One region of the Mesorhizobium sp. M1004 genome, then DNA from elsewhere that is predicted to be linked to it. Evidence: predicted binding sites of a transcription regulator. Region 1 holds the regulator's gene; each other region holds the start of a gene.

Evidence for each region. Region 1 encodes LexA, which represses DNA repair genes until DNA is damaged. Its sites were predicted from a motif close to TGTTCNNNNTGTGTTCNG; they were not measured.
Region 2: NKH54_RS05005 (putative DNA modification/repair radical SAM protein) is a predicted target of LexA. The motif match lies at 6,306-6,323, and genes of this name have one in related genera.
Region 3: recA (recombinase RecA) is a predicted target of LexA. The motif match lies at 3,048-3,065, and genes of this name have one in related genera.
Region 4: NKH54_RS09860 (PA0069 family radical SAM protein) is a predicted target of LexA. The motif match lies at 3,318-3,335, and genes of this name have one in related genera.

Annotation. Positions count from the first base shown of each region.
Region 1 covers NZ_JAMYNB010000005.1:105,827-113,197, forward strand. Annotated here, with positions in the region: gene NKH54_RS12030 (GntR family transcriptional regulator) at 146-910, shown strand; gene lexA (transcriptional repressor LexA) at 1,114-1,896, shown strand; gene NKH54_RS12040 (ComEC/Rec2 family competence protein) at 1,890-4,346, opposite strand; gene arr (NAD(+)--rifampin ADP-ribosyltransferase) at 4,459-4,875, opposite strand; gene gltX (glutamate--tRNA ligase) at 5,338-6,762, shown strand; gene gltA (citrate synthase) at 6,944-7,371, shown strand, end outside.
Region 2 covers NZ_JAMYNB010000002.1:150,280-157,650, forward strand. Annotated here, with positions in the region: gene NKH54_RS04975 (MarR family winged helix-turn-helix transcriptional regulator) at 1-91, opposite strand, end outside; gene NKH54_RS04980 (CobW family GTP-binding protein) at 513-1,568, shown strand; gene NKH54_RS04985 (WD40 repeat domain-containing protein) at 1,818-2,792, shown strand; gene NKH54_RS04990 (hypothetical protein) at 2,794-3,246, opposite strand; gene NKH54_RS04995 (aspartate aminotransferase family protein) at 3,402-4,784, shown strand; gene NKH54_RS05000 (glutamine synthetase family protein) at 4,820-6,205, shown strand; gene NKH54_RS05005 (putative DNA modification/repair radical SAM protein) at 6,325-7,371, shown strand, end outside.
Region 3 covers NZ_JAMYNB010000008.1:94,624-101,994, reverse strand. Annotated here, with positions in the region: gene NKH54_RS18000 (GFA family protein) at 1-298, opposite strand, end outside; gene NKH54_RS17995 (TfoX/Sxy family protein) at 382-705, shown strand; gene NKH54_RS17990 (pseudouridine-5'-phosphate glycosidase) at 909-1,826, opposite strand; gene NKH54_RS17985 (carbohydrate kinase family protein) at 1,897-2,841, opposite strand; gene recA (recombinase RecA) at 3,124-4,227, shown strand; gene alaS (alanine--tRNA ligase) at 4,499-7,165, shown strand; gene NKH54_RS17970 (demethoxyubiquinone hydroxylase family protein) at 7,278-7,371, opposite strand, start outside.
Region 4 covers NZ_JAMYNB010000004.1:103,543-110,913, reverse strand. Annotated here, with positions in the region: gene NKH54_RS09875 (F0F1 ATP synthase subunit B) at 1-479, shown strand, start outside; gene NKH54_RS09870 (F0F1 ATP synthase subunit B) at 490-981, shown strand; gene rnhB (ribonuclease HII) at 1,236-1,934, opposite strand; gene NKH54_RS09860 (PA0069 family radical SAM protein) at 2,089-3,243, opposite strand; gene NKH54_RS09855 (glycosyltransferase) at 3,394-3,897, shown strand; gene NKH54_RS09850 (hypothetical protein) at 4,150-5,124, shown strand; gene NKH54_RS09845 (GFA family protein) at 5,114-5,545, opposite strand; gene moaB (molybdenum cofactor biosynthesis protein B) at 5,672-6,226, opposite strand; gene NKH54_RS09835 (4-(cytidine 5'-diphospho)-2-C-methyl-D-erythritol kinase) at 6,213-7,106, opposite strand; gene NKH54_RS09830 (membrane protein) at 7,133-7,318, opposite strand.

The DNA.
Region 1 (7,371 bases):
AACGCGCGCGGCGGAGCCTGCCCGCCCAAACATGCCGGCGATCTTGAGGGGTCGCCCTTGAACTGTCAAACATTATATATAATTCACCCATTGAAAGGCTTTGATATATAATGCTCAGTCGAGCGTTTATGTCTGATGGATCACGATGCTGGATGACGAGCAGACCTCGAAGACGGAAGTGGCCTATCGCCTGCTCAGGCGCGATATTCTTGCGACCCGGCTGGCGCCTGCCGCGCCGTTGAAGCTGAGCACGCTGCGCAACACCTACGGCATCGGCTGGACGCCGTTGCGCGAGGCGCTGTCGCGGCTGGAGGCGGAACGGCTTGTGACCGCCATCAGCAACCGCGGGTTTGCGGTCGCTCCCGCCTCTCGGGCGGAGCTCGAGGATTTGGCGCGTGCGCGGCTGGTGGTCGAACTGCCCCTGCTGGTGGAATCGATCGAGAAGGGCGACCGTGAGTGGGAAGACGCGGTCGTTGCCGCCCACTATCGTCTCTCACGGTGCGGGTCTGTTCTCGACGATCCATCGGATGATGCGGTCGACGCGTGGTACGAAAAACACGATGCCTTCCATGCGGCGCTGCTCAGTGCCGCGACATCCAGCTGGCTGCTGCGCTTCAATGCGACGATTTCCGACCAATTGCATCGCCATCACCGCTTTCTGGGTCTGGCCCCGACGCTGCGCGCCGCCGCCGGCCGCACGGATGGACACCGGAAGGCCGTGGCGGCCCTGCGCGACGCCGTGGCGATCGAACACCATACCGCCCTGATGGAAGCGGCCCTCGATCGCGACGTCGAACGTGCGAAAACTCTGATGACCGCTCACATCGGCTACACGCTGCAGGTCTATGCCCAGAGCGAACCCGGCGCGGATGCTGCGCAGCCCCGTCCGAAAAGGAAGCGGCGGTCGTAGCCGACGCGCAGGGCACTTTGGCTTCGTTTCACCCGTTGCCGGAAAATGGGCGCAGGCGGCGCTCGCAGCGCCGAACGTTACGCTGAACAAAACGTCAACACATTCATTAAACTTTAAAAGGTTGCGGAACACAACTGGAACAGATAGTGTTTGTTCTGGGTTTGTTTTTTCTGATTCTGATTTCAGAACCCTTGGGGGCCGCGATGCTGACGCGCAAACAACATGAGCTTCTGATGTTCATCCATGAACGCCTGAAGGAGAGCGGAATCCCGCCGTCCTTCGACGAGATGAAGGAAGCGCTCGACCTCGCCTCCAAGTCCGGCATCCACCGCCTGATCACGGCGCTTGAGGAGCGCGGTTTCATTCGCCGGCTGCCGAACCGGGCGCGCGCGCTGGAAGTGCTGCGGCTGCCCGACTCGATCGCACCAGGCCTCAATGCGGCGAGGAAGTTTTCGCCGAGCGTGATTCAGGGCAGTCTTGGTCAAACCGGCCAAGGGCAAGGCGGCCAAGGACAAGGCGCGATGGGCCAAGGCGGTCTCGGCCGCCAGATCAAGCCGGGCTCGCCGTCGCGTTCGATGTCGGCCGGCAATGACGATGCCGTTTCCGCGATTTCAATCCCGGTTATGGGACGCATCGCCGCCGGCGTGCCGATCGACGCCATCCAGCATCAGACCCATTCGATCTCGGTGCCGCCCGATATGATCATGGGCGGCGAACACTACGCGCTCGAGGTCAAGGGCGATTCGATGATCGAGGCCGGCATTTTCGATGGCGACACGGTCATCATCCGCAATGCCGACACAGCCAGCCCCGGCGAGATCGTGGTGGCGTTGGTCGACGATGAGGAAGCGACCCTGAAACGCTTCCGCCGCAAGGGCGCCTCGATCGCCCTGGAAGCCGCCAACCCGGCCTACGAGACCCGCATTTTTGGACCGGACAGGGTGAAGGTGCAGGGCAAGCTTGTCGGATTGATCCGGCGCTACTGAGCCGGCTTGGGTTTGTATTTTTCACGCTGGTTGTAAGGCGGCAGGCCGCGCGCTTCGCGGGAGAAGCGGCGTTGCTCGTGCCAGGGGCGATACGGCTTGTCGACAGCGAAGCGGATGGTTGGCGCTGCAGCTGCCGATTGCGGATCGAAGAAGACGGCGGCGCTGCCGTCGCGGGCCAGCTGTTTCTTCGTCACGACCAGCACCAGCGGGTCGCGGCACGGATTGTAGGCGGTGGCGTCATCGATGACGATCAGGCTCGCGAAGGCACAGGCCGGCCGCGCCGTCTTGCGGTCTTTCGCAAGCGCTACAATGGCTCCGGAAGGGTGCCGGGCGATACAGAGATCGCCCATGCAATAGAAGGGCGACCCGGGCGGCAGATCGAGCGGATCGAGATCGAACCGCGTATCTGTTGCCTCGAAAATCTCGGGCGGGATAATGGTTTCGGCCCGCAGCGCCCGTTTCCAATTGTCCGTGGTGAATTCGTTGGAGCGTTCGCGGTTGAGGGCGAGTTCGCCGCCACCTATCGGCATGGCCACCAGATGTGCGTCCTCGGATATGAGCACGTCGGGCGTAAGCACCTGCGGCACCGTCAACAGGCCGGCCAGCGCGAAAAGCACGGCCGCCAGCCTGAGCCAGGTGGTGGCCATGGTGGCGATGACGAGGGCGACCGCCACCAACAGCACCGAGCGGATGGAGATCAGCCCGACGGCGTCGACCGGCGAGCGCTCGGAAATCCAGGCCGATATAGCGATCATCGCCATCAGACCCTTGCCCATCACATAGAGGAACGGCCCGTCGGCGCCGAACGGCATCGCCAGTGCGCTGAGCACGGCAAAGGGCATGACGATCAACGAAACAATCGGCATCACGGCCAGATTGGCGATCAGGCTGAGCGGCGACACACGCTGAAAATGCCAGATGGCGAACAGCAAGGTTGCACTGCCGGCGATGATCGAGGTCATGGCGAGGCCGCCCATGGCCAGCGCGAATTTTCGCGACAGGAAGCCGACGAAGGAGCGCTTTGCCAGCGGCGTTCTCACCTTGTCGGCGCGGTAATCGGCCCAGCCGGCATAGGCGCCGACAAGGGCGGCGGTGGCGGCAAACGACATCTGGAAGCTGGGACCGACCACCTCGTGCGGCGACACCAGGATGACGGCAATGGCGGAGATCGCCAGATTGCGCATGGTGAGCGCGGCACGATCGAAGAGTACCGCGACCAGCATGACCGCTAGCATGATGAAACTGCGCTCGGCGGCGACCACGATGCCTGAAATGACGAGATAGGCGGCGATGGAGACGAGTGCTGCCACTGCTGCATATTTCTTGACTGGGCGGCGCGAAGAGAAATCGGGAAACAGCGCAAAGGCGCCACGCAGCAACGCCATGATGGTGCCGGCAACCAGCGCCATGTGCAGGCCGGAGATGGAGATGATGTGGTAGATGCCGGTGCGCCGCATCGCTTCGTTGACCTCGTCCGGGATGCCGGCGCGCACCCCGACAATCAACGCCGCGGCAATCTCGCCTTCGGCGCCGCCGATTTTGCCCCTGATATGGTCGGCAATGTTTTCGCGCGCGTTCTCGATTGCCGAGGAGAGCCGCGCGGTCAGCGGCGGCGGTCCCTGCGTAGCAATGGTTTTCGGATTGCCGAGAAAGAAGCCGCTGCCGCCGATACCGGTGAAATAGCTGTCGAAGGAGAAATCGTAGCTCTCCGGCCGCACCGGACCGGTCGGCGGCAACAGCCTGGCATAGCCGGTGATCAGGGAGCCGGCGGTCATATCGGCGGGAACGGTCCGCGCCGAGAGCCTGACCCGCTCCGGGGCGTAGCGCAGCTCGGGGTAAGCGGTCGAAACCACGTCGAGCGTCAGCCTGATGCGGCCGCTTTCCATCTGTTCGAGACTGACGACGCGGCCGGTCAGCCGTGTCTGAATCTCGGAGCCGAGCATCTGCGTTCCGGCGCGCCAGGTCTCGACTTTGGCGGCGACGACGCCGAGCGCGCACAGCATCGCGGCCATGCAGAACAGATGCGTCCTCGGCCGCGATCGCGTGGCGACAGCGCAACATGTCGCCAGCACCACAATGGCGATTGGCTGCGCAAAGCCGGGCTCGCCGGCCAGCGAGAAATAAATGATGACGCCGGCCGCCAGGAAAACCGGCACCAGCAGGAAGGCGACGCCCCGGTCGAGCTCCGTGTTGGCGGCCGCGGCAAGGCTGCGGCGGAGCGCGGGCCATGACGGACGGCGAAGCCGTCTGCGCAGGCGGGCGATAGATCCGGGCGCTGTGACTTGCGCCGGCAAGGCGTGACCGGGCAGCGCAGGCGCGACGCCGGGATGCGGCTCAGGCAGCGCGAGGGGCAGCGGCTCGGCATAGGGACTATCGGCAAACAGCGAGCGTTCGCTGACGCTTGCCTCGGCGCCTTCGCCTTCCTTCGTGCCCCGGCCACGTCCAGCCATCGGGTCTGCCCCTTGCGCCCCAGACCTCCTATGCTACATGAACGCGCAAAGCGCGAAAGTCCGTGCGGTCGCGTCCACCGCGCCGGAATTGACCATCACTCGCCAAGGACGCTCAATCCTCAATCATATCCCGGCCCTCCGCCCTCAGGCGAGCAAGCCCATCGTGCATTGCCTTCAATTGTTCGGGTGTATGACCCTGCCATTCAGCGAGCTCCCCCAGGATGAGTAACGGATCACGGGAGCGGTAGGATTTCGTCGGATTACCGGGAAATTTTTTATCGGTCAGGTTAGGGTCATCCATGAAAAACCCCGTCGGCTTTACGATGTAAATCCTTTGACGACCGTCACCCGTTGCAAGCTCTGCTCCCCAGATGGCGGCTTCCAGTGTCTGGGTGAAATAGATCCATGACAGTGGTTTACCTCTGAAATTGGAAGGGTGGCCGACGCTCAGCAGATCCCCGGGTTTCAAATCCGCCCGGGTGCCATGGTAGAACGGATCACCCTCCGTATGGTCGGCGTTTCTGGTCATCGGTAGTCCTTCTTTCAATCATGCTTCCTTAGTGGCGAGACCGGACTGCACACAGTTGCGGTGTTCACGATAATGATTGCAGAAAGGTCAATATGCGTGACCAAGCCAACGCTGTCACGGCGGCTTTGTAGTCGGGCAGTGCCGCCTCCGTGAAGAAATGTCCGCTCGTCAGAGGAGGCTACCACCGTCGCAGCGATGTTCCAGGCACTGTGACGGACGCTGCAGCCGAATGAAACCCAGACATTGAAGCTGCTGCCAAATGAGGTTGCGCGGAGGTGCGAACAGATTTTGTGCTACAAGGCTCCGGCGCCCGTTGACGCAACCGATAATTGGCGACGTGCCCCGGCCTCGTCCAGCCATCGGGTCTGCCCCTTGCGCCCCAGACCTCCTATGCTACATGAACGCGCAAAGCGCGAAAGCCCGCGCGATCACGCCCCGCTTTCCAAGGTTCCCGAGAGTTCCATGTCCGACACGGTCGTCACCCGTTTTGCCCCCTCGCCCACCGGCTATCTGCATATCGGCGGCGCGCGCACGGCGCTGTTCAACTGGCTGTACGCCAAGCACACCGGCGGCACGATGGTGCTGCGCATCGAGGACACCGACCGCGAACGCTTCAACGAGGCGGCGACACAGGCCATTCTGGATGGGCTGACCTGGCTCGGCCTTTCCTGGGACGGTGAGGCCATATCGCAGTTCGAGCGCGCGCCGCGCCACCGTGAGGTGGCCGAGGAGCTGGTGCGCCTGGGCAAGGCCTATTACAGCTACGAGACGCCTGCCGAGCTCGAGGCGATGCGCGAGGCCGCACGCGCCAAGGGCCTGCCGCCTCGCTACAACGGCCAGTGGCGCGATCGTGCCCCCTCGGAGGCGCCTCCCGGCGTCAAGGGCGCCATCCGCATCAAGGCGCCGACCGAGGGCGAAACCGTGGTGCACGACCGTGTGCAGGGCGAGGTGCGCTTCCCCAACAAGGACCTCGACGATTTCATCATCCTGCGCTCGGACGGCAATCCGACCTACATGCATGCCGTCGTCGTCGACGACCATGACATGGGCGTCACCCACATCATCCGTGGCGACGACCATCTGACCAACGCCGCGCGCCAGACGGTGATCTACAACGCGATGGGCTGGGACGTCCCGTCGATGTCGCATATCCCGCTGATCCACGGCGCCGACGGCGCCAAGCTGTCGAAGCGGCACGGCGCACTCGGTGTCGAGGCTTATCGCGCCATGGGCTATCTGCCCGAGGCACTGCTCAACTATCTGGCGCGGCTCGGCTGGAGCCATGGCGACGACGAGATCATGTCGATCAAGGACATGATTTCGTGGTTCGACATCGGCGATGTCAACAAGGGTGCGGCGCGTTTCGACTTCGCCAAGCTCGAGTCAATCAACGGCGCGCATATGCGCAAGATGGCCGATACCGAGCTGTTCGACATTTTCGTCGCCACTCTGCCATACCTCGAAGGCGGATCTGCTATCGCCGCCCGTCTCGACGACGCCAGGAAGGCGCAGCTGCTGGCCGCCTTGCCGGGCCTGAAAGAGCGCGCCAAGACGCTGGTGGAACTGGCCGATGGCGCGGCCTTCCTGTTCGTCGAGCGGCCGCTGCCGATCGACGAGAAGGCGGCAGCACTGCTCAGTGCCGACGCGCGCGCGATCCTGCGCGGCGCACATGCCGCTTTGCAGACTGTTTCGGGCGATTGGTCGGCTGCCGCGGCTGAAGCCGCAGTGCGCGAGTTCGCAGCGGCCGGCGGCCACAAGCTCGGCGCCGTGGCCCAACCGCTCCGGGCGGCCCTTACCGGCCGTAGCACCTCGCCCGGCGTGTTCGACGTGCTTGCCGTGCTTGGCCGCGAGGAAAGCCTGGCGCGGATTGCGGATCAAATCGATTAGGAGCGAGCTGGCCCAAAAAGATTGGCATTGAAAGGCGGGTTTCGCAGTGCAACATTAGGCCTTGGCCCAATCAGGCACGCACCTCCCAAAATGCGGTGGCGAGTTCGCGCATTCCGGTGATTTCGACGTGTCGTTTGCAGGAATTGCCTTGCCGGCATGAGGAACATGAAGGAGTTTGAGAATGAGCGAAGCTGCGACGAGACTGGAAACCGGCAGCAAGACGACGCACCCGTCGACTGCCACGCTCGAACTGGCCGGCAAGACGCATGAATTCAAGGTGCGAAGCGGGTCGGTCGGGCCCGACGTCATCGACATCGGTGCGCTCTACAACACCACCGGCGCCTTCACCTACGATCCCGGCTTCACTTCGACGGCGAGCTGCGAGTCGGCGATAACCTTCATCGACGGCGATGCCGGCATCCTGCTTCACCGCGGCTATCCCATCGACCAGCTGGCCGAGCATGGCGACTTCCTCGAAGTCTGCTACCTCCTGCTCTACGGCGAACTGCCGACCAAGGCACAGAAGGACGATTTCGACTACCGGGTGACGCGCCACACCATGGTGCACGAGCAGATGTCGCGCTTCTTCACCGGCTTCCGCCGCGACGC
Region 2 (7,371 bases), on a different contig from region 1:
GCGCCAGAAGCCGCGCCGCCAGCGCGGTCCTTGCCAGCCTTGCCGCCGAATGCAGCCGGCTCATCGTTGCAGTCTTGTCCGCCTTGGCCATGGTGATCCCTCTTCGGCCGTACCGGTGCGTGCAGCATAGACGCAGCCGGCCGGTTGGCAATCGACGATCAAAAAGATTCCGGCTTTCGAAACAGCTTTGCCGGCAAGCATTTGTGGTGCTCGAAATGGTGATGCCAGATGTTTATTTCAGTTAGATGACAAACGAGTTTCCGCCAAGGCGATTGCAACGGTTTGACGCGGCGCGGCTTAGCACAGGTCAACGAAGAGGCGTTTCCGGCAACACGTTGATGGTCGGCATCCCTCGCACTCGGCCTCTCGGGTCTACCCATCCGCTTCGTCAATCCTGGGTCAAACACCCAGGCGGTTTGCCTCGTGCAAAAGGCCGGCACACATCCTATATCAGGCCAACAATCCCTTCTTGCGGCCCGCAATTCCGTGGCCCAGCCATTTCGAGGCAAGATATGAGCGAAGCACAGACGCAAATCCCCGTGACCGTTCTCACCGGGTATCTCGGCGCCGGCAAGACGACGCTGCTCAACCGCATCCTGTCGGAAAACCATGGCAAGCGTTATGCCGTCATCGTCAATGAATTCGGCGAGATCGGCATCGACAATGATTTGATCGTGGAATCCGACGAGGAAATCTACGAAATGAACAATGGCTGCGTCTGCTGCACGGTGCGCGGCGACCTGATCCGCGTCGTCGAAGGCCTGATGCGCCGTCCCGGCCGCTTCGACGCCATCGTCGTCGAGACCACCGGCCTCGCCGATCCTGTGCCGGTGGCGCAGACCTTCTTCATGGACGACGACGTGCGCTCCAAGACCAAACTCGACGCTGTCGTGGCTCTGGTCGACGCCAAGCACCTGCCGCTCAGGTTGAAGGATTCCAAGGAAGCCGAGGACCAGATCGCCTTCGCCGATGTTGTCGTGCTGAACAAGACCGACCTGGTGACGCCCGAAGAACTGGCCAAGGTCGAGGCCACCATCCGCGCCATCAACCCGGCGGCCAGGATCCACCGCACCACGCGCGCCGGCGTGGCGCTGTCCGAAGTGCTCGACCGCGGCGCCTTCGACCTGTCGCGCGCATTGGAAAACGACCCGCATTTCCTTGAGGCGCACGATCATGATCACGACCACCATGACCATGACGGGCACGATCACCACGACCATGATCACGACCATCATCATCACGATCACGCGCATCCCTCCGACATCCATGACGTGACCGTGCAGTCGGTGTCGCTGCGCGGCGGCGAGATGGACCCGAAGAAATTCTTCCCGTGGATCGAGAAGATCACTCAGATGGAAGGTCCCAACATCCTGCGGCTGAAAGGCATCATCGCGCTCAAGGGCGACGACGAGCGCTATGTCATCCAAGGCGTGCACATGATCATCGAAGGCGACCACCAGCGCGCTTGGAAAGACGGCGAAAAGCATGAGAGCCGGCTGGTGTTCATCGGCCGCGAGCTTGACGCCGAACGGCTGAAGAAGAGCTTTGACGCCTGCCAGGCGGCTTGATTTCCGGACTCTATGGCGCTAGCGCTGCCCGCTCTTCCTTCTCCCCTTGTGGGAGAAGGTGGCCTCGCGAAGCGAGGTCGGATGAGGGGTGCTCCAGCTCGGCACCGACGGCGATCCGTTCAACACCCCTCATCCGTCTCGGCGCTGCGCGCCGATCCACCTTCTCCCACAAGGGGAGAAGGTTGACGCCAGGCCTGGCCGCCTCAGTGGCTTCCCGGGAGTGGTGACAGCTTCATTGGAATGGTCCTGATGCCCACAGTTGCTCCCCTCGACCTGGAAGGTCACTGCCTTGCCGCCGTCTTCCTCGACAACGTGCCGCATTATGCGCTGGCCGATGGGACAGTTCATAGGCTCGACAACGGCCACAAGACAATTCAGGCCAATGACGGCCTGCTCTCCACGTTCCATGACGCCGCCAACGACCGCCTGATCACCGGCGGCGAGGACGGCAAGATTTTTGCCGTTGCCGCCGGCGGCAATGTCAGCGAACTCGCCAGCGCCGGCAAGAAGTGGATCACCAGCGTCGCCGCCGGGCCGCAAGGCGCTATCGCCTATGCCACAGGCAAGACTGCGTTCGTGCGCTTTGCCGACGGCAAGACCAAAGAGTTTGCCCATCCGCGTTCGGTCGAGGGGCTGGCCTTCTCCCCCAAGGGCATACGCTTCGGCGTCGCCCGCTACAATGGCGCGACGCTGCATTTCCCGGCCGCCGACGGCAAGCCGGTGGAGCTGGAATGGGCCGGTGCCCATACCGGCGTCACCTTCTCGCCGGATGGCGCCTTCCTCGTCACCACCATGCAGGAAAACGCGCTGCATGGCTGGAAGCTCGCCGACGGCAAGCACATGCGCATGACCGGCTATCCCGGCAAGGTCAAAAGCCTGTCGTGGAGCGTGAAGGGCAAATGGCTGGCGAGTTCCGGCGCGCCGGCGGCGATCGTCTGGCCGTTTTCGGGCAAGGACGGCCCGATGGGCAAGGCGCCGCTGGAGCTCGGCACGCGCGGCAACGCCATGGTGACATCGGTTGCCTGCCATCCGAGCCAGGATGTCGTCGCCGTCGGCTATGATGACGGCATGGTCATGGCGGTGCGCTTTACCGATGCCAAAGAGGTGCTGTTGCGCCGCCCGGGCAAGGGCGCCATCACCGCGATGATGTGGGATAAGGAAGAGCGCCGGGTCGCCTTCGGCAGTGCCGCCGGCGACTGCGGCGTCATCGATATCTCGGCGTGACCTATTCGGCTCCGCACGACACCTTGCCGGTCAATTCTTTCGGCTTGCCGTCCTGTTCCGTGTCGGCGGCGTTGTCGTAGACGGCAAGCGTGTACCGGCCGTCATAGACGCCCTCGTCACTGGTCTTGGTCAGGATCGTCAGTTCGACAGAGTTGAATTTATCTCCGAGCTGATGCTCGTGGTAGACGTTCAGCCGCAACTCCTTGTCGTCCAGCCAGTACTGGGTGAGGTCGGAATCCTCGAAGACGGTCTTGCGCAGACTGTCGCCTTCCGGCCGGCCAAGTATCTCGAGATCGCCGCGAAAATTGAAGGTCGGGCCGCCCATACCTCTGGTGACCCCGGCGCCGACCTCGAATTGCACCGCTTTGTCATCGACGGAACACCAGACGCCGCCCGATGCGGAAGCCGCAGCGGCCGACAAGAGTAGCGCAATAGCGCAGATGATCGTCCGCATTTTTCTCCCCAAACCACAGACCCGATCGCATTGGCGCCCGACTGCGCCGGAAGGTCAAGTCTGCCGAACTTGCTGCTGACCCAATGCAGGGCACCAACACGGCCAATTGCGGTTGCCGTCGCCAATTGGGTAGTGTGCCGGCCGAGAGGGATTTCATGCACAGCACGAACAGTTCAAAAGCATCCATCGGCGGTATCAGCCGTGACCGCATCGCTGCATTGCGGACAAGCGAGGCGAACACCTTCCGCAAGGCGCGGCCGAAATCGCAGGCCAAGGTCGGTAACGGCCTGCCAGGCTTCTTCGGCGGTGTGCCGATGCACTGGATGAACGACTGGCCGACGCCATTCCCGATCCTGGTCGAAAGCGCCAAGGGCGCCGCCATCACGGATATCGACGGCAACAGGCTGGACGATTTCTGCCTCGGTGACACCGGCTCGATGTTCGGCCATTCGCCGCCGCCGGTGGCGCGCGCCATCCGCCGCCAGGCCGGGCGCGGCCTGACCTATATGCTGCCTTCGGAAGATGCGCTGGCCATCGGGCCGCTGCTCACACAGCGTTTCGGTCTGCCGTTCTGGCAGATCGCCACCACCGCCACCGACGCCAACCGCTTCGCGCTGCGCGTCGCCCGCGCCGTCACCGGCCGCGAAAAGATACTGGTCTTCAACGGCTGCTATCACGGCTCGGTCGACGAGACGATGGTCCGGATGGTCGACGGCAAGCCCGTGAATCGGCCGGGGCTGGCGGGTGAGTTTCGCGACCTGACCAAGACGGCGAAGGTCATTGAATTCAACGATGTCGCCGCGCTGCAAGCAGCGCTCAAGGACAAGGATGTCGCCTGCGTCATTGCTGAGCCGGTGCTGACCAATTCCTGCATGGTGCTGCCCGATCCGGGTTTTCACGACGCCTTGCGCAAACTGACGCGCGCGGCCGGAACGCTGCTTCTGATAGACGAGACGCACACGATTTCGACTGGACCCGGCGGCTACACCAGGAAATTCGGGCTGCAGCCCGACCTGTTCGTGCTGGGCAAGCCGATCGCCGGCGGCGTGCCGGCAAGCGTGTGGGGCATGAGCGACGAGGCCGCCTCGCGCTATGCCGACTACAATCGAACCAAGGAGCCGGGCTATTCCGGCATGGGCACGACGCTGTCGGCGAACCCGCTGCAGTTCGCAGCCATGCGCGCAACGCTCGAAGAGGTGATGACGCAGGAGAATTATGCCCGGATGGATCGCCTCGCCCTGCGGCTCGATGCCGGGCTGACCGGCGTCATCGATCGCTACAATCTGCCCTGGCATGTCGCCCGCGTCGGCGCCCGCGTCGAGTTCATCTGCGCCCCTGGCCCGCTCAGGAACGGCGCCGAAGCCGAGACTGCCCATGCGCCGGAGCTTGAGGCGGCTATCCATGTCGCGCTGGTCAACCAGGGCGTGCTGATCGCGCCCTTTCACAACATGATGCTGATCTCACCGGCCACCACCGGCGCCCAGGTCAACCGGCTGGTCACCGCCTTCGCCACGGTTGCGGCAAGGCTGACGGCATGAGACAAGCTGCCAAGCCAAACTCGAGTACACTAATCATGACTTCACCTTCGGGCTCGACGCCCGCCGAGGCGCAAGCCTTTCTCGACGCCCATCCCGAAATCGAAGCCTTCGACATCGTCTTGACCGACGCCAACGGGGTCGGCCGCGGCAAGATCGTGCGCCGGCATGAGCTGAAAAGCATCTTCGAGGGCGGCCGCCACATGCCGATCTCGATCCTCGGCCTCGACATCACCGGGGAGGATGTGCACGAAACCGGGCTGATCTGGACGACTGGAGACGGCGATCTCAGGGCATGGCCGATCCCCGGCACGCTGGTGCCGCTTTACGGCACGAACCCGCCGCGCGGCCAGTTGCTGATGGCGATGTACCATCTCGAGGGACAGCCTATGTCGTCGGACCCACGGCTGGCGCTGGCCAGGCAGGTCGACATCTTGGCGGCCAAGGGCCTCTATCCCGCCGGCGCCTTCGAACTCGAATTTTTCCTGCTTGCCAATGAGCGTGACGCCGACGGCAAGGTAAAGCCGGCGGACGCCGTGCTCGACGGCCGCCGCTCGGCCAAGACGGAAGTCTATTCCGTCGACCATCTGCACGGCATGGAGCCGCTGTTTTCCGACATCTATGCCGCGGCTAAGGCGCAAGGCATTCCGGCCGAAACGGTGATTTCCGAATACGCGCCCGGCCAGTACGAGCTGACGCTGAATTACCGCAAGGATGTCATGCGGGCGGCCGACGACCTCGTCATGTTGAAGCGGCTGGTGCGGGCGCAGGCGCGCCGCCATGGTGTCACCGCCTGCTTCATGGCCAAGCCGATCGAAAAATACGCCGGCTCCGGCATGCATTTCCATGTTTCGTTGCAGGACAAGAACGGCCGCAACGTTTTTGCCGAGGCTGGCGGCGAAAGCTGGTCGCTGCCGCTGCTGCAGGGGCTCGGCGGGCTGATCCAGACCATGGCCGAATCGATGCTGGTGTTTGCGCCGCACGCCAATTCCTGGCGGCGCTTCGTCTCGCAGTCCTATGCGCCGGTGGCGCCGACCTGGGGCGTCAACAACCGTTCGGTGGCGCTGCGCATCCCGGCGGGCGACGCCAAAAACCGGCGCATCGAGCACCGGCCGTCGGGTGTCGACGCCAATCCCTACCTGATCGCGGCAACGGTGCTGGCCGGCATCATCAAGGGTCTGGACGAAGGCCTCGACCCCGGCCCCGAAACCACTGGGAATGGCTATGAAGCCGCCGTCACGCGCACGACCATGCCGGTCGACTGGCGCGCCGCGATCGAGGCGGCGCGGGCCTCGAGCTTCCTGAAAGAGGCGCTTGGCGAGGATCTGCATCGCACCTTCGTGGCGATCAAGCAGTCGGAGTATCTGCGCGTCGCCCGCACCGTCAGCGAGCTGGATTACCACCTCTACCTCCATGAGGTCTGAGAGACCGCCTGGAACTCGGGCAGTCGTCCTGCTAGCCCGACGATCAGGCGGCGATTACTTTTTCGCCGCCTGCATCAAATGAGGTGGCGCTGCAGCCTTCAAGAACATATCATGAACGGATGAGCGCACCCACCGTCCGTGAAAAGCTGGCAATCCTGTCTGACGCCGCCAAATACGATGCTTCTTGCGCCTCGTCCGGCTCGGCGAAGAAGGATTCGCTCCAATCCGGCGGTATCGGCTCCACAGAAGGCATGGGCATCTGCCATTCCTACGCGCCGGATGGCCGCTGCATTTCGCTCCTGAAAATCCTGCTCACCAATTTCTGCATTTACGATTGCAGCTACTGCATCAACCGCTCGTCATCGAATGTGCGCCGCGCCCGCTTTAGCATCGACGAGGTGGTGAAGCTGACCATGGACTTTTATCGGCGCAACTACATCGAAGGCCTGTTCCTGTCCTCCGGCGTCATCCGTTCGCCCGACGAGACCATGGCCGAGATGGTGGAGGTGGCGCGGCGGCTGCGGCTGGACGAAAAATTCTCCGGCTATATTCATCTGAAGACCATTCCGGAAAGCTCGGCCGAACTGGTCGAGCAGGCCGGGCTCTACGCCGATCGGCTGTCTATCAACGTCGAACTGCCGACCGATGAGGGCGTCAAGAAACTGGCGCCGGAGAAGAAGCCGGAAACGATCCGGCTTTCCATGGCGAACCTGCGCCGGAAGATGGAGGAAAAGGCCGAGCCGACGCTGAGGACCAAGAAGCGCGAACGCTTTGCGCCCGGAGGTCAGTCGACGCAAATTATTGTCGGCGCCGACAAAACATCCGACGACGGCATTTTGCACACCAGCGCGCGGCTCTATGGCAGCTATCACCTGCGGCGCGTCTATTATTCCGCCTTCAGCCCAATCCCGGATTCGTCATCGTCGCTGCCGCTGCAAAAACCGCCGCTGATGCGCGAGCACCGGCTCTATCAGGCCGACTGGCTGATGCGTTTCTACGGCTTTTCGCAGCCGGAAATCCTCGCCGGCAGCAGCGACGGCATGCTCGATCTCGCCATTGACCCCAAGCTCGCCTGGGCTTTGCGCAATCGGGCGAGGTTTCCCGTCGACATCAACCGCGCCGACCGCGAAGCGCTGCTGCGGGTTCCGGGTCTGGGCACCAAGGTG
Region 3 (7,371 bases), on a different contig from region 1:
TCGGATCGTAGAGCCAGAGCGCCGAACCGCACTTCTTGCAGAAATTGCGCTCGCCCGTCGAAATCTCGCACTTTGGATGCTCGTCGTCCGCGATCTCGGCCTGGTAGACGCCGAGATTGCGCTTGCCCTTGATTTTCAGCGTCTTGTAATCGGCGCCGAGATTGATGGCGAAGCCGCCGCCGCCCTGCTGCTTGCGGCAGATCGAGCAGTAGCACAGCATGAACGGCACCGGCGTGTTGCTCTCCACCTCGAAATGGACGGCATCGCAGCGGCAGGATCCCTTGAGCAGCAGCGGCATGACAGAACTCCGACGGATGGCTCTCAACTTGCCAGCATGGTTTTTGGTTGCAGCCATGGCAAGCCCGGTGACATGATTGCGGCATGGACAATGAACGCATCGAAGAACTGTTCGAAGGCCTCGGCCCGGTCAGTATCCGAAAACTGTTCGGCGGCAAGGGTATCTATTTCGACGGCGTCATCGTCGCCATCGTGCTGCGCGGCGAATTGCTGCTCAAGGCTGACGAGCAAAGCGCGCCCGACTTCGAAGCCGCCGGCTGCAAGCAATGGACCTATACCGGCACCCGCCACGGCAAGCTGGTCGCGATGCCGTACTGGAGCATTCCCGACGACGCGTTTGATGATCCTGACGAGATGAGGGTGTGGGCGCGCCGGGCGTATGAGGCGGGACGAAGGGCGGGGAAGTGAACCGGGACCGCCGCGTTTCTTCCCACCCCCCTCTGTCCTGCCGGACATCTCCCCCGCAAGGGGGGAGATCAGTTGTCACATTGGCCTTCGCTAATCACCAACGTTGAAAATGGGAGCCTGCGGCTAAGCTGTTAATCTCCCTCCTTGCGGGGGAGATGGCCGGCAGGCCAGAGGGGGGTGCTGTCCCGCCGACGTAGGCGATCCTACAGCGCCGTCGCAATCCTCGCCGCCAGCCGCGCATTGTTCTCGACCAGCGCGATGTTGGTCTTCAAGCTCCGGCCGCCGGTCAGTTCGAGGATTTTGCCCAGCAGGAACGGCGTCACCGCCTTACCGGTCACATTCTGCACTTCCGCCGCCTTCTGCGCGGCCTCGATATAGCCGGCCATCTCGTCGGCCGGGATTTCATCGTCCTGCGGCACCGGGTTGGCGATCAGCATGCCGCCGACCAGGCCAAGTGCCGCCCTGGTCTTGTAGAAATGCGCGATCTCTTCCGGTCTGTGCAGGGTCAGCGGCGCGCGGAACGGCGAATGCCGCGACCAGAAGGCCGGCATCGTCTCGCAGCCATGGCCAATCACCGGCACGCCGCGCGTCTCCAGCACTTCCAGCGTCTTTTCGATGTCGAGAATCGCCTTGGCGCCGGCCGAGACGACGATGACCGGCGTGCGCGCCAACTCGTCGAGATCGGCCGAGATGTCGAAGCTCTTTTCCGCGCCCTTGTGGACGCCGCCAATGCCGCCGGTGGCGAAAACCTTTATCCCGACCATGTCAGCGGCGATCATGGTGGCGGCGACCGTGGTGCCGCCGGTGCGGCCTTGCGCCACCGCAAAGCCGAGATCGGCGCGCGACAGCTTCATGGCATCGCCGGTCATGGCCAGCGACTCGCGCTCGCCGTCGGACAGTCCGATCTTGATGCGGCCGGCGACCACGGCGATCGTCGCCGGCACCGCGCCATTGTCCAGGATTATCTTTTCGACATTGGCGGCCATGGCGCCATTGTGGGGGTAAGGCATGCCATGGGTGATGATGGTGCTCTCCAGCGCCACGACCGGGCGGCCAGCGGCGAGCGCCTCGGCCACGGGCGCGTGGAGGTCGATCAAGGGGCGGGCGCTTTGCGGTGTCATGATGGTCTCCGATCCGGAGATCCGCGCGTCCGCTTGGACGTCGCGCTCCGGCAATGGCAATTGGCCGCCCTCATGCCATTTCCTGCGCGTCGGGCACAAGAGCCAGTGCCTCGGTGAAGGTCGCGGCGGTGAAGGCCGGCACGGCATCCGAACTTTCGATGGCGAGCGTCGCCGCGGCAACGCCTTCGCGGAGGGCCTGGCGCAATGCCAGGCCGCGCAGCAGGGCAGCGATGGTGGCGCCGGCCAGCGCGTCGCCGGCGCCGGTGACGTCGGCGACTTTTCTCGGCGCCGGCGGCAGGATAGAGAAGGCGCCGGCTTCGTCGAATCCCAGCACCGGCCCGTCGCCCGCCGTCACCACGCCACTGGTGAGGCCGCTGCAGCGCAGTCCGTCGACGGTCTCGCGCTCGGTGGCATTGGCATCGACGCCGGCCAGCACCATGGCCTCGCGCCGGTTCATGAAGACCTGCGCGAGTTCCTTCAGCACCGGTATCAGCCGCACCACCTTGGCCGGCGAAATGGCAATGGCGAACACCGGCTTGCCGGCGGCGACCCCCACCAGCCGCTCCAGCGCCGTTGATGGCAGATTGGCGTCGCAGAGCACCGCATCCGCCTCGGCGACCACCTCGCGCACCTTGGAGCGGCGGATCTGCTTGGGGAACGCCAAATCGTAGAGCGCCATGTCGGCAAAGCCGGTGATCAGCTCGCCATCCCTGTCGATCAGCGCGGTGTAGCTCGGCGTCGTGCGGTCGAGGAAAACCGCCGACAGGTCGGCAATGCCGGAGTCGGCGATGGCGCGCGCAACCGTCTCGGCCGAGGCATCGCCGCCGCGCACCGACAAAAGCGAGGCCGAGACGCCGCGCCGCACCAGGCTGCGCAGCGCGTTGAAGACGCCGCCGCCGACATCCTCGCGCATCGTGCCGGGGTTGGACGCCGCGGGCACGTACGTGCCCGACACCTGGCCGCGGCGATCGATATGGGCGCCGCCCACCGCCAGTATCTTTGCTGATTTCACCATGCCGGCGATATGACCTTTGTTATTCGAGCCACACAAGCGCTACGCTGTGCGGCGGAGCTTCGCAGGCAAGCCGGCGATTCGGCCGATCGAAACAGCCGGCGCGTCTGGCCCAATGGTGGATACATCCGGAAACGAAACCATGAGACAAAAAAAGAACAAATCCGGATAAAGATTGCTTTTCAGATATTTGACCCCTCTTGCCAAACGAGAACAAAAGTAGTACAAAATGGGCAGGGATTACGGATTGTCCGGCCTTCATTGACGACCAAGGGGTGATGTATCATGGCTCAGAATTCTTTGCGGCTTGTAGAGGACAAAGCGGTGGACAAATCAAAGGCTCTGGACGCGGCGCTGTCGCAAATCGAGCGCGCCTTCGGCAAGGGCTCGATCATGCGGCTTGGCGCCAACGAGCAGGTCGTCGAGATCGAAACCGTGCCGACCGGATCGCTGGGCCTCGACATCGCGCTTGGCGTCGGCGGCCTGCCGCGCGGCCGCATCGTCGAGATCTACGGGCCGGAAAGCTCGGGCAAGACGACACTGGCGCTGCACACAGTTGCCGAAGCCCAGAAGAAAGGCGGTATCTGCGCCTTCGTCGATGCCGAGCACGCACTCGATCCGGTCTATGCCCGCAAGCTCGGCGTCGATCTGGAAAACCTCTTGATCTCGCAGCCGGACACCGGCGAGCAGGCGCTGGAAATATGCGACACGCTGGTGCGTTCAGGCGCCATCGACGTGCTGGTCGTCGATTCGGTGGCGGCGCTGACGCCGCGCGCCGAAATCGAAGGCGAGATGGGCGATTCTCTGCCCGGTCTCCAGGCGCGTCTGATGAGCCAGGCGCTGCGCAAGCTGACCGCCTCGATCTCGCGCTCCAACACCATGGTCATCTTCATCAACCAGATCCGCATGAAGATCGGCGTCATGTTCGGTTCGCCCGAAACCACGACCGGCGGCAACGCGCTGAAATTCTACGCTTCGGTGCGCCTCGACATCCGCCGCATCGGCTCGGTCAAGGACCGCGACGAGGTCGTCGGCAACCAGACCCGGGTCAAGGTGGTCAAGAACAAGCTGGCGCCGCCCTTCAAGGTGGTCGAGTTCGACATCATGTATGGCGAGGGCGTCTCCAAGACCGGCGAACTGGTCGACCTCGGCGTCAAGGCCGGCGTGGTCGAGAAGTCGGGCGCCTGGTTCTCCTACAATTCGCAGCGTCTCGGCCAAGGTCGCGAAAACGCCAAACTGTTCCTGCGCGACAATCCCGACACGGCGCGTGAGATCGAACTGGCACTCAGGCAGAATGCCGGGCTGATCGCCGAGAAGTTTCTCGAAAATGGCGGCCCCGAGCGCGGTGAAAGCGACGACGGCTTCGAGGAAGAATCCGGCGCCATGTAGGGTACGGCCAGAGTTCGGCCATAAATCCGGTCTATTATCCGATGCTTAAGTAACCGAGTTCTTTAGTATTGCGTTTCAAACCGCCGGCCTTCGCGCCGGCGGTTTTCGTTTTTGGGCAGCGTGAAGCCGGCTTGGCAGTTGCCGGGATGGCCCAATTCCGTGTTTCTGGACAGGGTGGGGCGTGCCCGCTAAAAGGCCAAGTCAATCTTCTAAAAAGCAGAGACCAGTGTCCGCCGGCCGTGCCGGCGGTTTTCGCGAAAAGGCAGCAGTCATGAGTGGCGTGAACGAGATCCGGTCGACATTCCTCGACTATTTCCGCAAGGAGGGCCACGAGGTCGTGGCCTCGAGCCCGCTGGTGCCGCGCAACGACCCGACGCTGATGTTCACCAATGCCGGCATGGTGCAGTTCAAGAACGTCTTCACCGGCCTGGAGAAGCGGTCCTATTCGCGCGCCACCACTGCGCAGAAAAGCGTGCGCGCCGGCGGCAAGCACAACGACCTCGACAATGTCGGCTACACCGCGCGCCATCTGACCTTCTTCGAAATGCTCGGCAATTTCTCCTTCGGCGACTATTTCAAGGAGCGCGCCATCGAGCTGGCCTGGAACCTGATCACCAAGGAGTTCGGGCTGAACAAGGACAAGCTGCTGGTCACCGTCTATCACACCGATGACGAGGCGGCCGGCTTCTGGAAGAAGATCGCCGGTTTCTCCGACGACCGCATCATCCGCATCCCGACCTCCGACAATTTCTGGGCGATGGGCGACACCGGACCGTGCGGGCCGTGCTCGGAAATCTTCATCGACCGTGGCGAGCACATCTGGGGCGGCCCTCCCGGCAGCCCGGAGGAGGACGGCGACCGCTTCCTTGAATTCTGGAACCTGGTGTTCATGCAATATGAGCAGGTCACCAAGGAAGAGCGCATCGACCTGCCGCGGCCGTCGATCGACACCGGCATGGGCCTGGAGCGCATGGCGTCCATCCTGCAAGGGGTGGAGAGCGTCTTCGAGACCGACCTGTTCCGCCACCTGATCGATGCGGCGTCATCGGCGCTCGGGCAGCGCCCGGACAAGGAGACGGTCGCCTCCTTCCGCGTCATTGCCGACCATCTGCGCTCGTCCTCCTTCCTGGTTGCCGATGGCGTGCTGCCGTCGAACGAAGGCCGCGGCTATGTGCTGCGCCGCATCATGCGCCGCGCCATGCGCCATGCGCAGTTGCTCGGCGCCAAGGAGCCGTTGATGTGGAAGCTGGTGCCGGCGCTGGTGCGTGAGATGGGCCAGGCCTATCCCGAACTGCTGCGCGGCGAACAGCTGATTACCGAGACGCTGAAGCTCGAGGAGACACGCTTCCGCAAGACGCTGCTGCGTGGCCTCGGCCTGCTCTCGGAGGCCACGGAGACGCTTCATGCCGGTGACATGCTGGACGGCGAGACCGCCTTCAAGCTCTACGACACTTATGGCTTCCCGCTTGATCTGACGCAGGACGCGCTGCGCCAGCGCAGCATCTCAGTCGACCTTGCCGGCTTCACCCATGCGATGGAGCAGCAGAAGGCCGAAGCGCGCAAGCATTGGGCTGGCTCCGGCGACGCGGCCACCGAGACCATCTGGTTTTCTGTACGCGAGAAGGCCGGCGCCACCGAATTCCTCGGCTACGAGACCGAACAGGCGGAAGGCCTCATCCAGGCACTGGTCAAGGACGGCAAGACCGTCGATAGCGCCGGCAAGGGCGACGTGGTGGCGGTGGTCGTCAACCAGACGCCGTTCTATGGCGAGTCCGGCGGCCAGATGGGCGACACCGGTATCATCTCCGGCGAAGGTTTCTCGATCGAGGTTTCCGACACGCAGAAAAAGGCCGACGGCCTGTTCGTGCATCTGGGCAAGGTGACGAACGGCACGGTCAAGCCAGGTGCAGCCGTCGAGCTGAAGGTTGACCATGCGCGCCGCACCCGGCTGCGTGCCAATCATTCGGCAACGCATCTGATCCACGAGGCGCTGCGCGAGGTGCTGGGCACCCATGTCGCGCAGAAGGGCTCGCTGGTCGCGCCCGAGCGCCTGCGCTTCGACATCTCGCATAACAAGCCGATCTCGGCCGAAGATCTCGAAGAGGTCGAGCGCATGGCCAACGAAATCGTCGTCCAGAACAGCCCGGTGACGACGCGGCTGATGTCGGTCGATGACGCCATTGCCGAGGGCGCCATGGCGCTGTTCGGCGAGAAATATGGTGACGAGGTGCGTGTCGTTTCGATGGGCACCGGCGTGCATGGCGCCAAGGCCAACCGGCCCTATTCGGTCGAGCTCTGCGGTGGCACCCATGTCCGGGCGACCGGCGATATTGGTCTGGTCCGTGTCGTCTCCGACAGCGCGGTCGCCGCCGGCGTGCGCCGCATCGAGGCGCTGACCGGCGAAGCCGCACGAAAATATCTCGACGAGCAGGACAGGCGCCTGAAGGCGACGGCGGCTGTGTTGAAGATTTCGCCGGCCGACGTGCCGGCGCGTGTCGAGGCGCTGCTCGAGGAACGCAAGAAGCTCGAGAAGGAACTGAGCGAAGCCCGCAAGAAACTCGCGCTGGGCGGTGGTGCCGCGGCCGATGTTCCGGCCACCACCGAAACCGTCGCCGGTATCGGCTTCCTCGGCAAAGCGGTTTCCGGCGTGTCGCCGAAGGATTTGAAGCCGCTGGCCGATGCCGGCAAGACTTCCCTCGGCTCAGGCGTCGTCGTCTTCGTCGGTGCGGGCGAAGACAACAAGGCAAGCGTCGTGGTCGCAGTGACGGACGATCTCGTCGGCCGCTTCAGCGCTGTCGATCTTGTGCGCGTTGCCTCGGCCGCATTGGGCGGGCAGGGCGGTGGCGGACGGCCCGACATGGCGCAAGCCGGCGGCCCGGACGCCTCGAAGGCCAATGATGCGATCGCCGCGGTGAGGGCGGCGCTGGAGGCAGCCTGAAAGCCACCCTATGTCGTATCTGGTTTGTGTGCGGCTTTCCGGCCTTCGCCGCCGTGCTTGCCATTCTGTGGCTGATAGTGGCAAGCCGGCAATCAGCTCTTAGACGGTCCGTCTAGCTAGTTCTTTTCGCCGCCTTCAGGGCGCGCGTCATTCTGCTGGAATCGCCCCAGGTGGACAGCCAGATCAGCACGTCCGTGGCGATCGAA
Region 4 (7,371 bases), on a different contig from region 1:
CGCCATTCGATCCGGCGACGTTTCCGTCCCAGCTTCTGTGGCTGGCGATCACGTTCGGGCTGTTCTATTTGTTCCTGAAGAAGGTGGTGATGCCGCGCCTTGGCGGCATCATCGACGTCCGCAGCGATCGCATCACGCAGGACCTCGACCAGGCCGCCAAGCTGAAGGGCGAGGCCGACGCCGCCGTTGCCGCTTACGAGCAGGAACTGGCGGAAGCCAAGGCCAAGGCCAACGCGATCGGCCAGCAGGCCAACGACGCTGCCAAGGCTGAAGCCGAGGCTGCCCGCAAGAAGGTCGAGGCCGCCCTCGACAAGAAGCTCGGCGAGGCCGAGGCCAGCATTGCTTCCATCAAGGCCAACGCCATGAAGGAAGTCGGCATGATTGCCGAGGACACCGCTTCAGCCATCGTCGATGCGCTTGTCGGCGGCAAGACGAGCAAGGCCGAGATCTCGGCTGCGGTCAAATCCGTGGCCCGGTGAGGAGCACATCATGGACGCCACATCTCTCGCAACGCTTTGGGCAACGGTTGCCCTCGTCATTTTCCTCGGCGTTGCCGTTTACATCAAGGTGCCAGGCCTGATCGCCAAGTCGCTCGACGCCCGTGCGACCAAGATCAGCGACGAGCTTGCGGAAGCCCGCCGGTTGCGCGAAGAGGCCCAGCAACTGCTCGGCCAATACCAGAAGAAGCGCAAGGAAGCCGAGCAGGAGGCCGCAGCCATCGTCGCTGCCGCCAAGCGCGAGGCCGACATGCTTGCCGCCGAGGCGCACAAGAAGACCGAAGACTATGTCACCCGTCGCACTGCGCTTGCCGAGCAGAAGATCGGCCAGGCCGAGCGCGAAGCCGTCGCCGAAGTGCGCGCCAGCGCCGTCGACATCGCCGTCGAGGCGGCCCGCACGCTGCTTGCCGGCAAGATCGACGCCAAGGCCGGCGCCGACCTGTTCAAGTCCGCGCTGCAGGACGTGAAGGCCAGGCTGAACTGAGCGGGGTTAACTCGCTGACATCAAGCCGCCCGGGCAACCTGGCGGCTTTTTTGTTGAGCGGCGACGGAGATTGGCGAAGGCGGTGGTGCGCCTGATCTCCCCCTCGAGGGCCCTCGAGGGGGGGATGTCGCCAAAGGCGACAGAGGGGGTCCGTTCGACCAGGCGCGACGCTCTTTCTGCGACCAAGAAGGGCTAGCACTTCACGCGCGCGACCCCCTCTGGCCTGCCGGCCATCTCCCCCTCAAGGGGGGAGATTAGCTGTCCAACCCGACAAACCCTTCTTCTTCCACCACCTCAACCCCACCCAGCCTGAACGGCGCGAATGATGCCCGGTGCAGCCTTGCCACCGGCCCATGCGCTTCGATCGCGGTGCGGTGCCGCACGGTGGCGTAGCCCATATGGACCTCGAACCCGTAGCGCTCGTGATGGCTGCCGCAGCCGCACATCATGCGGTCGCGCATCACCTTGGCGACGATCGAGGCGGCGGCGATCGATTGCGAGCGCTGGTCGCCCTTGATCAGCGCGCGGCCTTCGCAGAGGAGGCCCGGCGGCACATCGCGGCCATCGGCCAGCGCCAGCTTCGCCTGGATCGGCAGGCCGGCAAGGGCGCGGCGCATGGCTTCCAGGCTGGCCTTGAGGATGTTGCTGCCGTCAATGCCTTCGGCGCTGACCGAGGCCATCGACACGCCGAGCGCTGACCCCAGGATTTTCAGGAACAGCGCCTCGCGCTGCAAATGGTTGAGCCGTTTGGAATCGTCGAGCCCGTCGGGAATGTTGGCGGGATCGAGGATCACGGCCGCCGCCACCACCGGCCCGGCCAGCGGACCGCGGCCGGCCTCGTCCATGCCTGCCACCGGCCACAGGCCTTCCGCCATCGCCTTCGTCTCGAAGGAGAAGTCGGGCTTTTCGACGATTTCGAAAAGAAGCGGAGAATCGGAACGTGCGCGAGCCATGTTGCGGCGAGGTTCGCATCGGCTCCGATTCTCCGCAAGTCCCTCCAAGGTCGAGTGGGGCAAGACCGGGAGGGCACCGTCTGCAGGCCGGGGGACAGGCCGGACGGGATTCTTGGGTCGCCTGACAGCCACGAGGGCAGGGCAGGCGCTACTCTCAGAGCAGCATCAGCTGCTCGGTCGCCTTGGCGGCGGCGACAAACTGGTCGGTTCGGAGCGTGCGCCGCTCGGCGTTGAGGCCGAGCCGCTTGGCCGTGATCTCGAAGCGCCGGCCGATCTGCCAGGCATAGGGGCCGGCGCCTTTCATCCGCTTGCCCCATTCCGAATCATAGTCCTTGCCGTCGCGCATCGAACGGATCAGCGACATCACGTGCCGATAGCGGTCGGGATAATGGCGCAGCAGCCAGTCCTTGAAGATCGGCGCCACCTCGAGCGGCAGGCGCAGGATGACATAGCCGGCCTCGCGGGCGCCTGCGGCGCGTGCCGAATCGAGGATGCGCTCCATCTCCTGGTCGGTCAGGCCGGGAATGATCGGCGCCACCATGACAGAGGCCGGAATGCCGGCATCGGAAAGCTGCCGGATCGCCTCAAGCCGCTTGGTCGGCGTCGACGCGCGTGGCTCCATGGTGCGCGCCAGCATGCGGTCCATCGTTGTCACCGACAGCGCCACCTTGGCCAAGCCCCGTTCGGCCATGCGCGACAAGATGTCGATGTCGCGCGTCACCAGATGGGATTTGGTGACGATGCCGACCGGATGGCCGCGCGCCTCCAGCACTTCGAGGATCTCGCGCATAATCCGGTATTGTTTCTCGATCGGCTGGTAGGGATCGGTGTTGGTGCCGATCGCGATGGTGCGCGGCTGATAGCCATCCTTCGACAGTTCCTTGTCGAGCAGCCGCGCCGCATCCGGCTTGGCAAACAGCTTCGCTTCGAAATCCAGCCCCGGCGACAGGCCCATGAAGGAATGCGTCGGCCGGGCGAAACAATAGACGCAGCCATGCTCGCAGCCGCGATAGGGGTTGATCGAGCGGTCGAAGGAAATGTCGGGCGATTCGTTGCGGGTGATGATGGTGCGCGGCTTCTCGACCTGCACTTCGGTCTTGAACGGCGGCAATTCCTCCAGCGAATTCCAGCCGTCGTCGAACACATCCCGGCTGACCGGCTCGAACCGGCCGGACGGGTTGATGCCCGCGGAACGGCCGCGGTTGCGATCCGGACGGACGCGCATGCCGCTCTGTTCGATCATCGCATTGGCCATCTCGGCTCGCCCTGCTCCGAAAGCAGCAATGTCCGCACGCACGATATGTTCCATTTTGGCCCTTTCCCAAGGACTGTCGGCTGGCTGTCGAATCGCTCTGTTCATGAAAATAATCCTATTTCGCTGATGAGAACAAAGCAAGAACTTTTTCGTTGGGCCATGCAAAACTGGCGCTGCGCCGGGCTTTCCGCTATTCGGCTAAAAATGCTCAGCGTTCTCATCGAAACCCGGGATGACGAAGAAGGCCTTGCCCGCACGCTCGCCTCGTTGATCGGCGGCGCGGTCGAGGGCGTGGTGCGCGATGTCATCGTCTGCGACACCGGCTCGACCGACCAGACGCATCGGGTTGCCGATCATGCCGGCTGCCACTTCGTGGCCGGCGGCATTGCCGCGGGAATCAGGCAGGCGAAGGGTGACTGGCTGCTGTTTCTGGAACCCGGCGCAAGGCTGGCGGAGGGCTGGATCGACGACGTTGTCGCTCACACGGCGCGGCAAACCATGCCGGCGCGCTTTTCCCGTGCGCGCGGCAGCCGCACGCCGTTCCTGTCACGGGTGTTTTCGGGCAACCGGGCGCTGGCCGAAGGGCTGGTCATCAGCAAGCGCCAGGCCGCTGCCCTGTCGAAGAACGCGCACAGCGCCGAAGCCCTTGCGCGCGGTCTCGCCACCAGGCGGCTCGACGCCGAAATCTGGCTGGCGCCGAAGAAGTGATCTTTCTCCCTTTTCCCGTTCCCAGGGAGAAGGGTGCCCGAAGGGCGGATGAGGGGCAGCGTCGGCGTCTCATCCGCATTGGCACGGTCGCAGCACCATCCCTCTTTTTCGCCGCAAAAAGCTATTGTGCATTGCACAAAAGCTGACGCGGGATTAGCATTCCGTTGATGCGGGATATCGGGGTTTGGGTAGTGCCGGAGCGGTAAGCAAGCGCCGCGTCGTCGTTGCTGCCGTTCATATCTGAGGACCCCGATGAACCTTTCGTCCCCTGACAAATCCGGCGCCCCCAGTCTGGAAGCCATTGCCCGCAACGGCAGCCTGCTCCGCCGCATTGCGGTGCGTATCCCGACCTATCTGTCCGACCTGCGCGAAAATCCCGCATGGCTGCCGATGTTCGTGCTTGCCCGCACCATGCCGGCGCGCAAGCTGCACTGGCTTGGCGCCAAAGCCGCGCGCCCCGCGCAGAGTGCCGGAGCGACGATGTTCAGGGGCGTCGACCTCAAGTCGATCGTCGCGGCGCTGCGCACCGATGGCCTGTTCTCCGGACTGGTCCTTCCGCAGGCAATCCACGAAGAGATCGCCAGCTTTGCTCAGAGCACGCCGTGCTTCGGCAATTTCGACCGCCGGCTCGAATTCATGCCCGGAGAACACGCAGAAGCCGAGAAGCGGTTCGGCCGCTCTTTGCTCAGCGGACACTATTTCGAGCGCATCCTCGGCTGCAAGGCGGCACTCGCCATCCAGAACGACCCGCTGCTGCTCGACATCGCCCAGCACTATCTGGGCGGGCAGGCAAAGCTGATCACCACGCGTGTCTGGTGGAGCTTTCCGACCGGCGAGGCTTCCGACGCCGACAAGAACCTTGCCTCGCTCGGCAAATATCATTTCGATCTCGACGACTGGCGGATGCTGAAATTCTTCTTCTATCTGAAACCCTGCGATGCCGGCACCGGTCCGCATGTCTATGTCAAAGGCAGCCACAACAGGCGCAGTCTCAAGCACCAGCTGACGCTGCTGGTCGGCCATCCGGCGCAAGACGTGCTCAAGGTCTATGGCGAGGACAGCCCGGTCACGCTGACCGGCGAGGCCGGGCTCGGCTTCGTCGAGGACCCGTTCGGCTTCCACATGGGCACCGTGCCGTCCACCACGCCACGGCTGATGATGGAGGTCGGCTTCGGCGTCTCGCCGCCCTCGCGCCGCCGCTTCCACGGCGAGCCGGTCATCCGCTGACGCCGGAGCGGATCTCGACCGGCATCCAGCGCGCTTGCCGCCGGGCAATGCGACCCTCTTTGTTCTCGGCATCATAGTCCATTGGGACCGGCTCGCGGTTGAACCGCGGCCGGTCATCCAGCGCATTGACGATGACGATCGCTCTCGGTTCGCCGTCGGTGGTCACAGCAGCGACATAGACGCCGCAGTCCCGGCAGATGAGATAATCGGCGGTGCGCAATCCGAACCGGTATCGGTGCAGCCGGGCCTCGTCCTCGACCGCGACGATCAATCGCCCCTGCGGATCGGCGGCGGCGCGTGAGCCATGCCGGACGCAGAAGGCGCATTGGCAGGCGCGGATCTCCATCTCGGACGGCTCAATTCCGGTTTCGAAGGTCAGGTGGATGTTGCCGCAATGGCAGCCGCCGCGGTGCGCGCTCATTGGATCTCTTCCGTCTTGACTTGGCGACAGACTATCCGCCCGACGACCCGGAGGAAATGACCTCTCGAAGGCGCAGCCGCCATTCTGCCTGACAAAGGCAGCACTTGGCCGGCACTTTGCCTTGGTTTACGAGGCGGCCTTGCCGCGCCGCAAATGCTCGTCCAGGCGCGGCATGATCTCGACGAAGTTGCAGGGCATGTGGCGGTAGTCGAGCTGCGGTTTCAGGATGCCGTCCCAGGCGTCCTTGCAGGCGCCGGGCGAGCCCGGCAGCACGAAGACGAAGGTGGCGTTGACGACGCCGCCCGTCGCTCGGCTCTGCACTGTCGAGGTGCCGATCTTGTCGTAGGAAATGCGGTGGAACACTTCGGAAAAGCCATCCATGCGCTTCTCGAAGATCGGCTCCAGCGCCTCCGGCGTCACGTCGCGGCCGGTAAAACCGGTGCCGCCGGTGGTGATGACGACGTCGATCTCCTTGTCGCGCGACCAGCCCAGCACTTTGTCGCGGATTTTCTCCCGGTCATCCGTGACGATGTCGCGCGCGGCCAGGACATGGCCGGCCTCGACGATGCGATCGGCCAGCGTCCGCCCTGATTTGTCGTCGGCAAGGCTGCGCGTATCGGACACCGTCAGCACCGCGATGCGCACCGGGATGAACGGGCGGCTCTCGTCAATTTTGGCCATCGGCACCCTCCGAAGCGATGCTTCGTGTCGCGGCGACAAACCACTCCGGTTCGCGACTGCGGATCTCGGCGGCGGCGCGCTTGGCGACATTGCCGGTCTCGAACAGTCCGAAGCATGTCGCGCCGGAGCCCGACATGCGCGAGAATCCAGATCCGGCCCTGTTCAGCAGGGAAAGCGCTCGGCCGATGGGCGGCTGGATCGCCTGCGCCGCCGGTTCGAGATCGTTGCGGGTGATCTCCAGCCAATTGCGGACGCTGTGGAAGTCAAATGCGCGCGGCAGCGGCGGCAGTCCATCATTCTCGCGTTTCTCAAGTGCGTTGAACACATCAGGCGTCGAGACGGCGACGCCGGGATTGACCAGCACCAAAGCGAGCGCCGGAAAATCCGGCACCAGCGACAGCTCGTCGCCGACGCCACGCGCAACCAGCGGTTTTGCCGCAAGACACATCGGCACGTCGGCGCCGAGCGTGAGACCGATCCGGCTCAGTTCGGCCTCGCCGATGTCGAGCCCCCAGGTCCGGACAAGACCCTGCAATACCGCCGCCGCGTCGCTCGAGCCGCCGCCGACGCCGGATGCGATCGGCAGGTTCTTTTCCAGCCGGATGGCAACCGGCGGCGTGCTCTGCTGGCCGGCCTGCCTGCGCAGCGCCTCGCGCGCCTTCACCACCAGATTGCTGTCGTCGATCGGCACGGAAGTCGCGTAACGGCCCGATACGGAGAACCGGTCGGCGTCGGCAGGCTCGATCTCGACCCTGTCGCCGAAGCGGGTGAAAACGACCAGGCTCTCGAGCAGATGGTAGCCGTCGGCGCGCTTGCCGGTGACGTGCAGCGCCAGATTTATCTTGGCGGGCGCAAGCCACGTCCGGGCTGCGGCATCCAAACTGTCGGCTGCTGACGGGATGATGCTCAGTCCTTGGCCAGGCGGTATTCGCCGGTCTTAGGATCCTGGACCAGCGTGCCGTTGGTGCCGTTGGCTGCCTGCTTTTCGGTGCGCCGCACCTTGGCGGTCACACGTTCGGCCTCGCGGACGAAGGTGCGGTAGCCGAAATAAGCGGCTGCGCCGACAACTGCGAAGAAAATGATCTGTGGCATTTCAAAGCTCCTCCCTCGCAAGGCGGCAAGGCAGACTGTCAAGCCCTCATGCT